Regions from separate parts of the Streptococcus equinus genome, predicted to be linked through region 1. Evidence: predicted binding sites of a transcription regulator. Region 1 holds the regulator's gene; each other region holds the start of a gene.
What was found. The regulator Rex, encoded in region 1, represses fermentation and respiration genes when NADH is low (regulators of the CRP and FNR family bind a similar motif). The targets are predictions, from matches to a motif close to TTGTGAANTANTTCACAA.

Region 1 (4,173 bases):
TGGGGCAGGTATTGCTTATATTGTCAATATTGTGATGAGTCTTTATGAGATGATTTTTACACGCTTAATTAAAAATAAGTATCTACTAAAATTAAAACGTGCAGTTTCAATGATTTTAGCCTATCTCACTTTTATGCTACTTATTAGCTGGTTATTTTCAATTGTATTGCCTGACTTGATTGCAAGTATTAATTCTCTTTTGAAAATTGATACGAGTGGTTTCTCAAAATTTATCAAGGAAGTCAGTGATAATAAAGCTGTACAAGATTTTCTTGCCTATTTTGGGTCTTCATCAGACATTACAGCAACCTTGTCGGACTACAGCAAACAAATATTAAATCAGGTTTTAGCTGTTCTAACAAATATTTTAACTTCGGTGAGCACCATTGCATCGACTTTGTTAAATGTTTTTATTAGTTTTGTCTTTTCAATCTATGTTTTGGCAAGTAAGGAGCAGTTGGGACGTCAGTTTAATCTTTTGATTGATTCTTACCTTGGAAAATATGCTAAAACTGTGCACTATGTTTTGGATATTTTGCATAAGAGATTTCATGGTTTCTTTGTCGGTCAGACTCTAGAAGCGATGATTCTTGGTAGTTTGACAGCTATTGGTATGTTCTTATTCAAATTACCATATGCAGCAACAATTGGTATTTTAGTGGCGTTTACGGCATTAATTCCAGTTGTAGGAGCATATATCGGTGTAACAATCGGATTTATCCTCATTGCGACACAAGACGTGTCACAGGCGATATTCTTTGTTATTTACTTAGTTGTTCTACAGCAATTTGAAGGAAACGTAATTTATCCGCGCGTGGTGGGTGGCTCAATTGGATTACCTGGTATGTGGGTACTGATGGCAATTACCATTGGTGCGTCACTATGGGGAGTTCTAGGAATGCTTGTTGCAGTACCGTTAGCAGCAAGCTTATATCAAATGATTAAAGATAATGTCGCAAAACGTCAGAAAAATCGACTACAATAACTAAAAATAAAAGGAAATACCTTCAACTTACGAATAAATAAGTGGAGGTATTTTTATGTACACAATTGAGATGAAAGCAGATGCTATGCTACCGCGTGAGCGTTTGCGAGATTTAGGTGCAGAGCAACTAAGCAATCAGGAATTATTGTCGATTTTATTACGTACGGGAACAAAGACTAGACCTGTTTTGGAAGTGGCAAATGATATTTTAAAACACATTGACAGTTTAGCGGATTTTCAGCATCTATCTTTACAAGAATTGCAAAAAATTAAGGGAATTGGTCACGTGAAGTCCATTGAAATTAAAGCGATGCTTGAATTAGCTAAGCGCATTAGCAAGGCAGAGTACGTCCAAAAAGAGCGTATTATGAGCAGTGAACGTCTAGCTAGAAAGATGATGCTAGAACTTAGTGACCAAAAGCAAGAGCATCTAGTAGCCATTTACCTAGATACGCAAAATCGCATTATCGAACAACGTACCATTTTTATTGGTTCAGTTCGTCGCTCAATTGCTGAACCACGTGAAATTTTGTATTATGCTTGTAAAAACATGGCAACTTCAGTGATTATCGTTCATAATCACCCTTCTGGTTCGCCAGAACCTAGCGAAAATGATTTGCGCTTTACTGAAAAAATAAAGCGTTCATGTGAAGATATTGGACTTATTTGCTTAGATCATATCATAGTAGGCAAATACCAATATTACAGTTTTAGAGAAGAAACGGATGTTTTATAAGTAATAAAAAAGCCTGAGAAAAATTCTCAGACTTTGAAAAAAGTATTTAAATACTAAATTTCTTGAGCAAGGCATTATTGATTTGATTGGCTCATAAAATAGAGAAGTGTTTGAAGCTCACTAGTCAAATCAACATATTGAACAATCACATCTTTAGGGACATTGAGGTGTACAGGTGAGAAACTTAGAATTCCATGGATTCCAGCTTCAACTAAAATATCAGCAACTTCCTGAGCTTTAGTACTTGGTACAGTTAAAATAGCTGTTTCTATCCCAGCTTCCTGAGCATGTTCTTTAAGAGATGAGATACCATAGATTGGAATACCATCAGAGGTTTGATGTCCAACAATCTCGTTATCATCAGTATCAAATGCCATTGCAATTTGCATTTTATTACGGTCATGGAAACGGTAATGAAGTAGTGCACGTCCGATATTTCCGCATCCTACTAAAAGAACGTTTGTTGTAGAATGGTCATTTAAAATATCAGCAAAGAAATTCATTAATTTTTTGACGTCGTAGCCAAAGCCGCGTCGTCCGAGTTCACCAAAATATGAAAAATCTCGACGAACTGTTGCAGAATCAATTCCCATAGCATCCGCAATTTGTTTTGAACTTGCTTTTTCAACATTATCAGTATTAAAACGTTTGAAAATACGATAATAAAGCGAGAGTCGCTTTGCTGTTGCTTTAGGAATAGATTTCTCAGTAGTCACAATACCATCTCCCTTTTACTTACTACATCTATTGTAACAAAAACTTTGTGAAATTAAAAACAAATTTTTGAATTAATTAAAAAAACAACTCTTAATCTGCCTTGAAGCAGGTAAAGAGTTGCTTTTTTATTAAACTTCTTTTTTAGTGAAAATATCACGTTCAACGAGACTATCCATCAAGAAGTAGAATTTTTCTTGGAGGATTTTGTTATCTTCAGATTTGAAGATGTTAACAAAACGTAGTCCAGATTTATCAGTGATGCTTAATTTAAATCCTGTTAAATCTTTGTTGATTGTGATTTTCAATGGAAAACCGTCGCCTGAATTTGGAACTTTTTCCAACAAGCGAGTTAATTCGTAATTACCGATACGGTTTTGAGTAAAGGTTGTATCACGAAGTGTGTATTTTTTGATGTTATTGCTAATAGCATAGCTGTAAAGACAGTCTTGCAGTGTGATTTCTTTTTCAAATGCCATCCTAGTTTCCTACGATTTCTTTTAATTTTTGTGCGAGTTCTTGAACTTCTTCGATAGTATTAAGCTCTGAGAAGCTAACGCGGATTGATTCAGTTAAACGATGAGAGTCATCACCGTATAGGCTTGCCAAAACATGACTTGGATCAACGGTACCAGCAGTACAAGCAGAACCTGTTGAAACGGCAATTCCTTCTAAGTCAAGACGTGTTAGAAGCATACCATTGTTTTGATTTGGAAAACCAATATTAAGCACATGAGGCATTCTGTTCTCGCTACCGTTGATATAGTAATCTAGTCCAGAAATACCATCGAGAAAGGCTTGGTTAAGCTCTTCAACATGCTTAAAGTTTTTGTCTTTGTTAGCAACGGCATCTGATAGGGCTTGTGCCATACCAGCGATACCAATCATATTTTCAGTGCTGGCTCTTCGTTTGTCTTCTTGTTCACCACCGTGGAGCAAGTTATCAAAATGTTGTGGTGTTGAGTAAAGGATACCGACACCTTTTGGTCCATGGAATTTGTGAGCAGAAGCAGAAAGAAAATCAGCTTTAATGTCTTCAGGGAAAACATCGATTTTTCCGATAGCTTGAACAGCATCAACGTGGAAAGCAGCTTGGTGGTCTTGAAGGAGTTCACCAATTTCTTTAACTGGAAGTAAATCACCAGTTTCATTGTTTGCAAACATTGTGCTGACTAAGATGGTATCATCACGCAAAGCATCAGCAACTTGTTTAGCAGTAATTTGATTATTTTCAGGTTTCAAATAAGTGACTTCAAAACCAAAGCGTTTTTCCAAGTACTTCATTGTAAGAAGAACTGAATGGTGTTCAATAGAAGTTGTAATAATGTGCTTACCTTTAGCTTGGTTAGCAAGGGCATAACCCTTGATAGCTGTGTTGTTGCTTTCGGTAGCACCTGATGTAAAGATAATGCGGCGTGGGTCAGTTTTTAAAGCTGAGGCAATGGTTTGGCGAGCTGAACGAAGACGCTGATTAGCGCGACGCCCAATGCCATGAATGCTTGATGGGTTACCAAAGTCATTCTCCATAATTTCTGTCATTGCATCAATAACAGAAGGGGTGAGAGGGGTAGTTGCAGCATTATCAAGATATATCATATATTATTAGTCCTTTTTAGCGTTATATGAGAATAGTGGGCTGAGCGGAGCTTTTTCGTGGATACGAGTGATCGCATCAGCAATCAATTGGCTTGCAGAAAGATATTTGATATTTTTTGGCAAGCGTTCTTTAGTATCGACA
Region 2 (4,173 bases), 570 kb from region 1:
GTCAACATCAACTGCTTTCATCAAAGCATCAATACGTTCGCAAAGTGCTTCAACTAACGCTGCATCATCTTTACCTTTAAGACCAAGGCTACGAGCGATATCAGCGTAGTCACGTTGTGCACGATATTCTTCATAACGTGGGAAGACTGAACGTTTTACATTTCCAGCCACACCATTGTAGCGAATAACGTGTTGCATAGCGATTGAGATAGCTAGACCATGTGGAAGACCAAATTCACCACCAGTTTTGTGTGCGATTGAGTGGTTAATACCTAGGAAGGCATTTGAGAAGGCCATACCAGCAAGTGTTGCTGCGTAGTGCATATTTTCACGCGCTTGTTCACCACGAAGTGTTGGGTGTTTTGGATCATAGTTATATGAATCTTCCAAGTTTTCGATAACCAACTTGATAGCTTCAAGTGACCATGGACGAGTCAAATCAGATGCCATAACTGAAACATAAGCTTCAAGGGCATGTGACAAAGTATCAAGACCAGATAGAGCAACTGTGCGTTTTGGCACTGTCATAACAAATTCTGGGTCTACGATAGCAACTTGTGGAGTCAATTCATAGTCAGTCAAAGGATATTTAACATGAGTGTGGTCATCTGTAATAACAGCGTATGGTGTTACTTCTGAACCAGTACCAGATGTTGTTGGAATACAGAAGAGACGAGTTGCTGTTTGATGTTTAAATTTCACGATACGTTTACGGATATCAATGAATTTTTGTTGCAAACGTAAGAAGAGTTCGCTGACATTTTCATAGCTGTCAAGGAAATCAGCTTCTTGGTCAAGTGAGTATTCATAGATGTAACGTGCAATTTTAGCCGCATCAAGTGCTGAACCACCACCGACTGCAATAACTGTATCAGGTTTGAAATCACGCATTTGTTTTGCAATTTCAATTGTTTGACCAAGTGTTGGGTCTGGTTTGATAGTACCGTAAATTGATGTTGCAACTTTTTCATCACGCAATGCTAATTGAGCAAGAACAGTATCAACAAAACCAAATTGAACCATTCCTGGGTCAGCAACGATCAAAGCACGTTGCATTGGTTCGTATTCATCTTGCAAGTAAGAGATAGCATTTTTTTCATAGTATGTTTTTTCTGGTAGGCGAATCCATTGAGGACGGTTGCGACGTTTGGCAACTGTCTTAACATTTAAGAGATCGCCAGTTGAAAGATTGTGTGACAATGAATTTTTCCCCCATGATCCTGTTCCAAGTGTTAAGCTAGCTTTAAGTGCATCTGTGTAAACATCACCGATACCTCCGACTGAATCTGGTTGGTTAACCAAGACACGTGATGCTTTTACGGCATCTCCGTATTCAGCAACAAATGGATCTGCTTGAGAGCCAATTTGGATACCAGCATTGTGTCCTGCACCTTGGTAGTCAAGAAGTGCTTCGACAATTTCAACACCTTCGCTACGATCTTTAGCTTTGTAAACTGAAAGGAGTGGAGAAAGTTTTTCAGAAGAAAGTTTTTCACCAATGTTTTTCTTGTCAAGTTCAAACAAGAGAACATCTTTTCCTTCTGGTAATTTCACGCCAGCTTGTTCACAAATCCAAGTCGCTGGCATACCAGCCACTGGTCCATTAACACCATGGCGATCATTGAAGACAAAGTCTTCGATTTTTTTATAGTCCTTCTTAGGCACAAGGTAAGCACCTTTGTCTTGCATTTTTTGAAGCCATTCATCGTAAATAGGAGCTTCAACGACTGCAGAGTTTTCTGTGGCACAAATCATACCATTATCAAAACGTTTTGATAACAACAAATCTTCTACTGCACGGTCAACGTGAGCTGTTGCATCAACGTAGATAGCACCGTTACCAGCACCAACACCCATTGATGGGTTACCTGATTTAAGAGCGGCATTTACCATACCAGGTCCACCAGTTGCCAAGATAGAAGCAATTTTCGGATTTTGAATCAATGCTGATGTGTTTGCAAGAGATGGTGTTTCAATCCATTGAACAATGTTTTCTGGTGCACCAGCTTTAACAGCAGCGTCGTAAAGAATTTGTGCTGCGTGTGCTGAACATTTTTGCGCCTGTGGGTGGAAGGCAAATACAATTGCATTACGTGTCTTCAACGCAACCAAAATCTTGAACATTGTTGTTGAAGTTGGGTTAGTTGTTGGAACAATACCAGCCAAGACACCAAGTGGTGCTGCAATTTGGATACTTCCTGAAACTTTATCTTCCCCAATAATACCTACTGTTTTTTCGTTTTTAATACGTTCGTAAACGTACTCAGTAGCAAAGTGGTTTTTAATATCCTTATCCTCAACGACACCACGACCTGTTTCTGCATGAGCTTCTTTTGCCAATTCAAGTGAAGCTTCTGAACCTGCAAGAGCCATAGCTGCGACAATGTTATCAACTTGTTCTTGTGAATAAGTTGCATAAACACGTTCAGCTTCAAGAGCTTTTTCGACAAGAGCTCCTGTGTACTGTTGAGCTAATTCTTCTGCGCTCAACTCGTTATTCTTTACATCTGCATTTGTTGCTTTAGCCATTAAGAAAACCTCCTTATAAGTACCCTTAAATAAGTGCCTCATTTTTTAAGAAGAACTATATTAATGATTGATACTTAAATAAAAACACGACTGTATAGTCTGAAATTCCAAAACTCAACGTCATTATTTGAGGTCTTCTTCCTTACATAAACTACACAAAATCAAAAGTTAAATTCTTTAATCATCATATCATTGTGATATTCTTCACCAACTATATTAAACCTTTTTCAAAAAAAGTCAAGTATTTTTTGTAAGCTTTTTCATTTTCGTTACAAAAGCAATGTAAGGGGATACAAGAAAAAGTGACTGTTTTCCTTTTAAACTAATATTTTTATCACTTTTATATTTTCACATTATTCAAAAGCTCATTTTCATTAAAAATTATTTTCAAAGAAAACAAAAAAACTTCTTGGAAATTCCAAGAAGTTTTTCTTTGGTTTTGCGTCAGATTAACGACGAAGACCAAGTGATGCGATCAATTCGCGGTAACGGTTAACGTCTGTGCGGCGAAGGTATGCCAACAAGTTACGACGGTGACCGATTTTTTTCATCAAACCACGGTAAGTTGCGTGGTCTTTTTTGTGTTGTTTGATGTGTTCGTTAAGGTGGTTGATTTCCCAAGTAAGAACAGCTACTTGAACTTCAACTGAACCTGTGTCACCTTCGTGACGTGCGTATTGAGCGATGATTTCATTTTTTTTCTCTTTTGAGATTGCCATAATTTTTCTCCTTTATATTGCTTCATCCGAGTGGTAGGTTTTTGGCGGATCCTACGACCAAGAAGAAGTTACTTGTCTTACGACAGTCCTTATTGTAGCAGATTAAATCTAGTTTTGTCAAAGGTTTTCCCTTAATTTAACAAGACTTTAACACAAATTAATTTTTCTTTGAAAAACGTGTTTTTACAATCAAACCTAAGCAAATAATCAAACTGATAACCGCGTAAATGACAAAGGCAAATCCTGGTTGTGGGCTAAATTGTGAGAAGAGATTTAAGACAATAGCTGAGCTAGCACCACCAAGGTTACAGAAAATCAAAATAAGTGTTGTCGCATTTCCAATCAATTGAGGTGAGATGTTATTTGAAACGTCACTGAAGACACATGTCACCACAATACTATACCAGAAACCTGATAACATTGCTCCAAGTAGCATAATCCAAAGATTATTAGCAAATCCTACCATAAAAAGACCAAGAGCAAATGGAAGCATTGAAATGGTAATCAAGTTTTTGCTAAAGCGACCAAGTAATCCCTCAAAACAAATTCCTGAAAGAATTCCCATAAGCATCATACCACTCAAGATTAAGCTAGCTTGACGCGGGCTTCCAAGATGTAATTGGTCAACAATCACTGGAATACGTAAACTGTTTGCACTGTTAATGTTAATAACAAATCCAGCCAATAATGATAGTCCAACAATATATAAAATATCTTCTTTGCTAAATTTAGCACGAGTCTCACTGTGCTGAACTTCTTCTACTTCAACGTTAGGTTTTGGAGCAAAAATAAGATAAAACGCAAGAATTGGCAAGGCAAATAGATAAACGCTAAATGTCCATGTCCAACCAAGAGTTACAATGAAACCTACAATTACTGTTAAAAGGGCATTACCAATGATTTCAAATGAACCACGAAGTCCCAA
Region 3 (4,173 bases), 540 kb from region 1:
CTGATACAGTCTTACGACCTGTGAAATAACAAACTTTAGCCATTTTATCTGCGTCCTCCTACTTAGATTATAGGTGTTTTACACCACATACCATAAAATGATAACATATTGGACCTAATTTAGCAAGTATTTTAGTCAATAATCATTAAAAAAGTTTTAGAAAAAGGTATATTATTTCTAAAGCTGCCCGAAAAATAAGAGTCTTTTGGAAACAAAAAAAGTCCCAAATATCGGGACTCTTCTTTCTTTTGCCGATTGCAGGAATTGAACCTACGACCTACGCGTTACGAGTGCGTTGCTCTACCGACTGAGCTAAATCGGCTAACAGGTTCATTATAGCACTCGCTAAAATAATGTCAACAAAAGAAGTGATTTCTAAAGAAAAAATCAAAAAAACTTCCCGTTTGGGAAGTTTTTTAACGAAACGAAGTCTGATTAAGCTTTGTTAGCTGAACCAAATACGTCGATACGTTCTTCAACAGCTTCAGTAATAGCTTCGAAACCTGGTTTCAAGAATTTACGTGGGTCGAAGAGTTTTTTCTTATCGTATTCTTCTTCGTTTGCTTCGTATTCAGCAACAAATTTACGAGTAGCTTTAGCGAATGCGATTTGGCATTCAGTGTTAACGTTAACTTTAGCTACACCAAGTTTGATAGCTGCTTTGATTTGATCATCAGGGATACCTGAACCACCGTGCAATACGATTGGGAATCCTGGTACAGCAGCAGTCAATTTTTCAAGGTGGTCAAGGTGAAGACCTTGCCAGTTAGCTGGGTAAGGACCGTGGATGTTACCGATACCTGCTGCAAGGAAGTCGATTCCTGTAGCAACCATAGCTTTAGCATCTTCGATTGGTGCCAATTCACCGCCACCAACGATACCGTCTTCTTCACCACCGATAGTACCAACTTCAGCTTCAACTGAAACGCCTTTAGCGTGAGCTTTAGCTACAACTTCTTTAGCTTTTTCAAGGTTTTCTTCAAGTGGAAGGTGTGAACCGTCGAACATAACTGAAGTGTAACCAACTTCGATACATTCCAATGCATCTTCAAAGTGACCGTGGTCAAGGTGAATAGCAACTGGTACAGTGATACCCATTGATTCTACAAGGTTTTCGATAAGTGTTTTACAAAGTTTGTAACCACCCATGTATTTTGCAGCACCCATAGAAGTTTGGATAAGAATTGGAGCTTTTTTAGCTTCTGCTGCACGCAAGATTGCTTGAGTCCATTCAAGGTTGTTTGTGTTAAATCCACCAACCGCATATCCGTTTTCACGGGCAGCTTTGATAAATTTTTCCGCTGAAACGATTGCCATTATATAGGCCTCCTATTTATTTTTTGGGATATACCCTTTTTATATGTACATTCTATCACAAATTAAAAAAGATTGCTAGCTTAACTTACAATTTGGCTGATTTTATGTAAAAAAAGCAATGAAAACGAAAAATTTTTCATCACTTTTCAATATTGATTTTAAAGTACAAAAAAAGACAAGCACTCTCTGGCTTGTCTACTCTGCGGAAAGAGGGACTTGAACCCTCACGATCTAAAGCGATCACAGGATCCTTAGTCCTGCGCGTCTGCCAATTCCGCCATTTCCGCTGTTCCTTAACAACATAAATAATTATATCAGTGATTCATGTTTCTGTCAACACTATTTTTCATTTTTTTGCAAAAAAGCTGAAATTTTTTCAAAATATGTTGTTGGATCAGTTTCAAACGACTTCGCATGACCCGCACCTTTTGCTATATAAAGCTCTTTCTCACCTTTTGATGCACGATAGTTTTTGTAAACCATACTTGTCGGAACAAATTCATCTTTACTACCGTGAATAAAAAGAGTTGGTCGTTCATTTTTTTTAAGCTGATTAACACAGCTTGCTTGTCCATATGAAAATCCTGCTCTAATTTTTGAAATAACTGAAACTTCATAGACTAATGGAAATGAAGGTAGGTTGTACATTTCTTTAGCTTGATATTTTATCTCATCCCAGACACTGCTGAACCCACAATCTTCAATAATATTATTGACTTGTTTCGGTAAAGTGTCTTCTCCTGAAGCCATCATGACTGTTGCAGCTCCCATTGAAACTCCAAATAAGGTGATTTGACTGTTAGAGTTCTCTAAAGCTAGTAGCTCAGCCCACTTAATAACATTTAGTCGGTCATTCCAGCCAAAACCAATAATCTGCCCTTCACTTTCACCGTGAGACATATTATCTGGCATAAGAACATTATAGCCCATCTCATGGAACATCCATGCGTAAGGTTTCATATCTTCTTTTTTACTATTAAATCCGTGAACTACAATGACAGTCTTATTTGTTTCATTTGCTGCAGGAACATACCAAGCATCTTGTTTTAAACCTTGATTAGTCATCCAGCGTGTTTCTTTTGATAATTGATCAAAATTTTGTTCGTAAGCATATAATGCATTATCTTTTGAACGCGCCTTGTGATTGATAAATGATTTTTCTTCACGAACTTGTGCAACGTGGAAAAAATAAAAACTTGCCCCAATACTTGTGACAAATAACAGTGCAACAATCCATAACAAAACAATACGTTTTCTCATTTTTCTGATTCTCATTTTTCTCATGCTCACTATTATACTATTTTTTCTAAAAATGTGAATACTTCCTTCATATAAAGTGTTTTCAAAAAAATACCCGTCAAGCCATAAAGGTTTGACGAGCATTTTTATCTATTATTTACTATTTTCAATTGCCGCTGTAACAAAGGCTGTGTAAAGCTCTTCTGGACGGTTTGGACGGCTTTGAAGTTCTGGGTGATATTGAGCAGCCACGAAGAATTTTTTCTCTGGCAATTCAACAACTTCCATCAAACGGTTGTCTGGAGAGACACCTGAGAAGACGAAACCAGCCGCTTCAAATTGTTCACGGAATTTAGTGTTAAATTCATAACGGTGACGGTGACGACGTTGAACAACTTCTTGGTTGTTGTAAGCTTGTGCTGCACGTGAGCCAGCTTTCAATTTACATGGGTAAAGACCTAAACGAAGTGTTCCACCCATGTCTTCGATATCGATTTGGTCACGCATGATATCGATGATTGGGTATTTAGTATCTGGGTCAAGTTCTGTAGAGTTTGCACCTTCCATGTTCAAGACGTGACGAGCAAACTCAACACATGTCAATTGCATACCAAGACAGATACCAAGCATTGGAACGTCTTTTTCACGCGCATAGCGGATTGCTTCAATCTTACCTTCAGTACCACGTTGACCGAATCCACCAGGAACGATGATACCGTCAGCATCACCAAGCATTTCATCAACATTGTCAGCGTTCAAATCATTAGCATTAACCCATTTAAGGTCGATAGCTGCATCGTTAACATAACCTGAGTGTTTAAGTGCTTCAACAACTGAAAGATATGCATCTGGCAATTCAACGTATTTACCAACAAGAGCAATTTTAGTTGATTTTTTAAGATTCATAATCTTATCAACCATTGCTGACCATTCTGACATATCAGCTTTTGGTACATCAAGTTTCAAGTGGTCGCAAACGATTTGGTCCATGTTTTGAGCTTGCATGTTAAGTGGAATTTGGTAAATGTGATCCACATCAAGTGACTCAATAACAGCTTCTGGAGCAACGTCACAGAATTGTGCCAATTTATTTTTAATATTTTGACCAGCAGGTTTTTCAGTACGAATAACCAACATATTTGGTTGAATACCAAGACCACGCAATTCTTTAACTGAGTGTTGTGTTGGTTTAGTTTTCATTTCACCAGCAGCTTTAAGGTATGGTAGAAGTGTTGTGTGAATGTACATAACATTATCTGAACCTACATCTGCTTTCATTTGACGAAGTGCTTCAAGGAATGGAAGGCTTTCGATATCACCAACTGTACCACCAACTTCTGTGATGATAACATCTGAGTCAGTTGTTGTAGCAGCACGTTTGATTTTTTCTTTCAACGCATCAGTGATGTGTGGGATAACTTGGACTGTTGCACCAAGGTATTCACCTTTACGTTCTTTACGAAGAACTTCACTGTAAATTTTACCAGTTGTAACGTTTGAATATTTGTTAAGGTTGATGTCGATGAAACGTTCGTAGTGACCTAGGTCAAGGTCAGTTTCAGCACCATCGTCTGTTACATAAACTTCACCGTGTTGATAAGGACTCATTGTACCTGG

Region 2: adhE (bifunctional acetaldehyde-CoA/alcohol dehydrogenase) is a predicted target of Rex. The motif match lies at 2,722-2,739, and genes of this name have one in related genera.
Region 3: ACN0NP_RS06385 (class II fructose-bisphosphate aldolase) is a predicted target of Rex. The motif match lies at 1,361-1,378, and genes of this name have one in related genera.

What each region holds. Positions count from the first base shown of each region.
Region 1 covers NZ_CP185763.1:1,817,675-1,821,847, forward strand. The annotation lists gene ACN0NP_RS09015 (AI-2E family transporter) at 1-985, shown strand, start outside; gene radC (RadC family protein) at 1,041-1,721, shown strand; gene ACN0NP_RS09025 (redox-sensing transcriptional repressor Rex) at 1,796-2,437, opposite strand; gene ACN0NP_RS09030 (DUF1831 domain-containing protein) at 2,567-2,914, opposite strand; gene ACN0NP_RS09035 (cysteine desulfurase family protein) at 2,916-4,031, opposite strand; gene ACN0NP_RS09040 (ribose-phosphate diphosphokinase) at 4,038-4,173, opposite strand, start outside.
Region 2 covers NZ_CP185763.1:1,244,543-1,248,715, reverse strand. The annotation lists gene adhE (bifunctional acetaldehyde-CoA/alcohol dehydrogenase) at 1-2,529, opposite strand, end outside; gene rpsO (30S ribosomal protein S15) at 2,979-3,248, opposite strand; gene ACN0NP_RS06180 (MFS transporter) at 3,406-4,173, opposite strand, start outside.
Region 3 covers NZ_CP185763.1:1,281,470-1,285,642, reverse strand. The annotation lists gene rpmB (50S ribosomal protein L28) at 1-43, opposite strand, end outside; tRNA gene ACN0NP_RS06390 (tRNA-Thr) at 250-322, opposite strand; gene ACN0NP_RS06385 (class II fructose-bisphosphate aldolase) at 436-1,317, opposite strand; tRNA gene ACN0NP_RS06380 (tRNA-Leu) at 1,519-1,604, opposite strand; gene ACN0NP_RS06375 (alpha/beta hydrolase) at 1,657-2,601, opposite strand; gene ACN0NP_RS06370 (CTP synthase) at 2,710-4,173, opposite strand, start outside.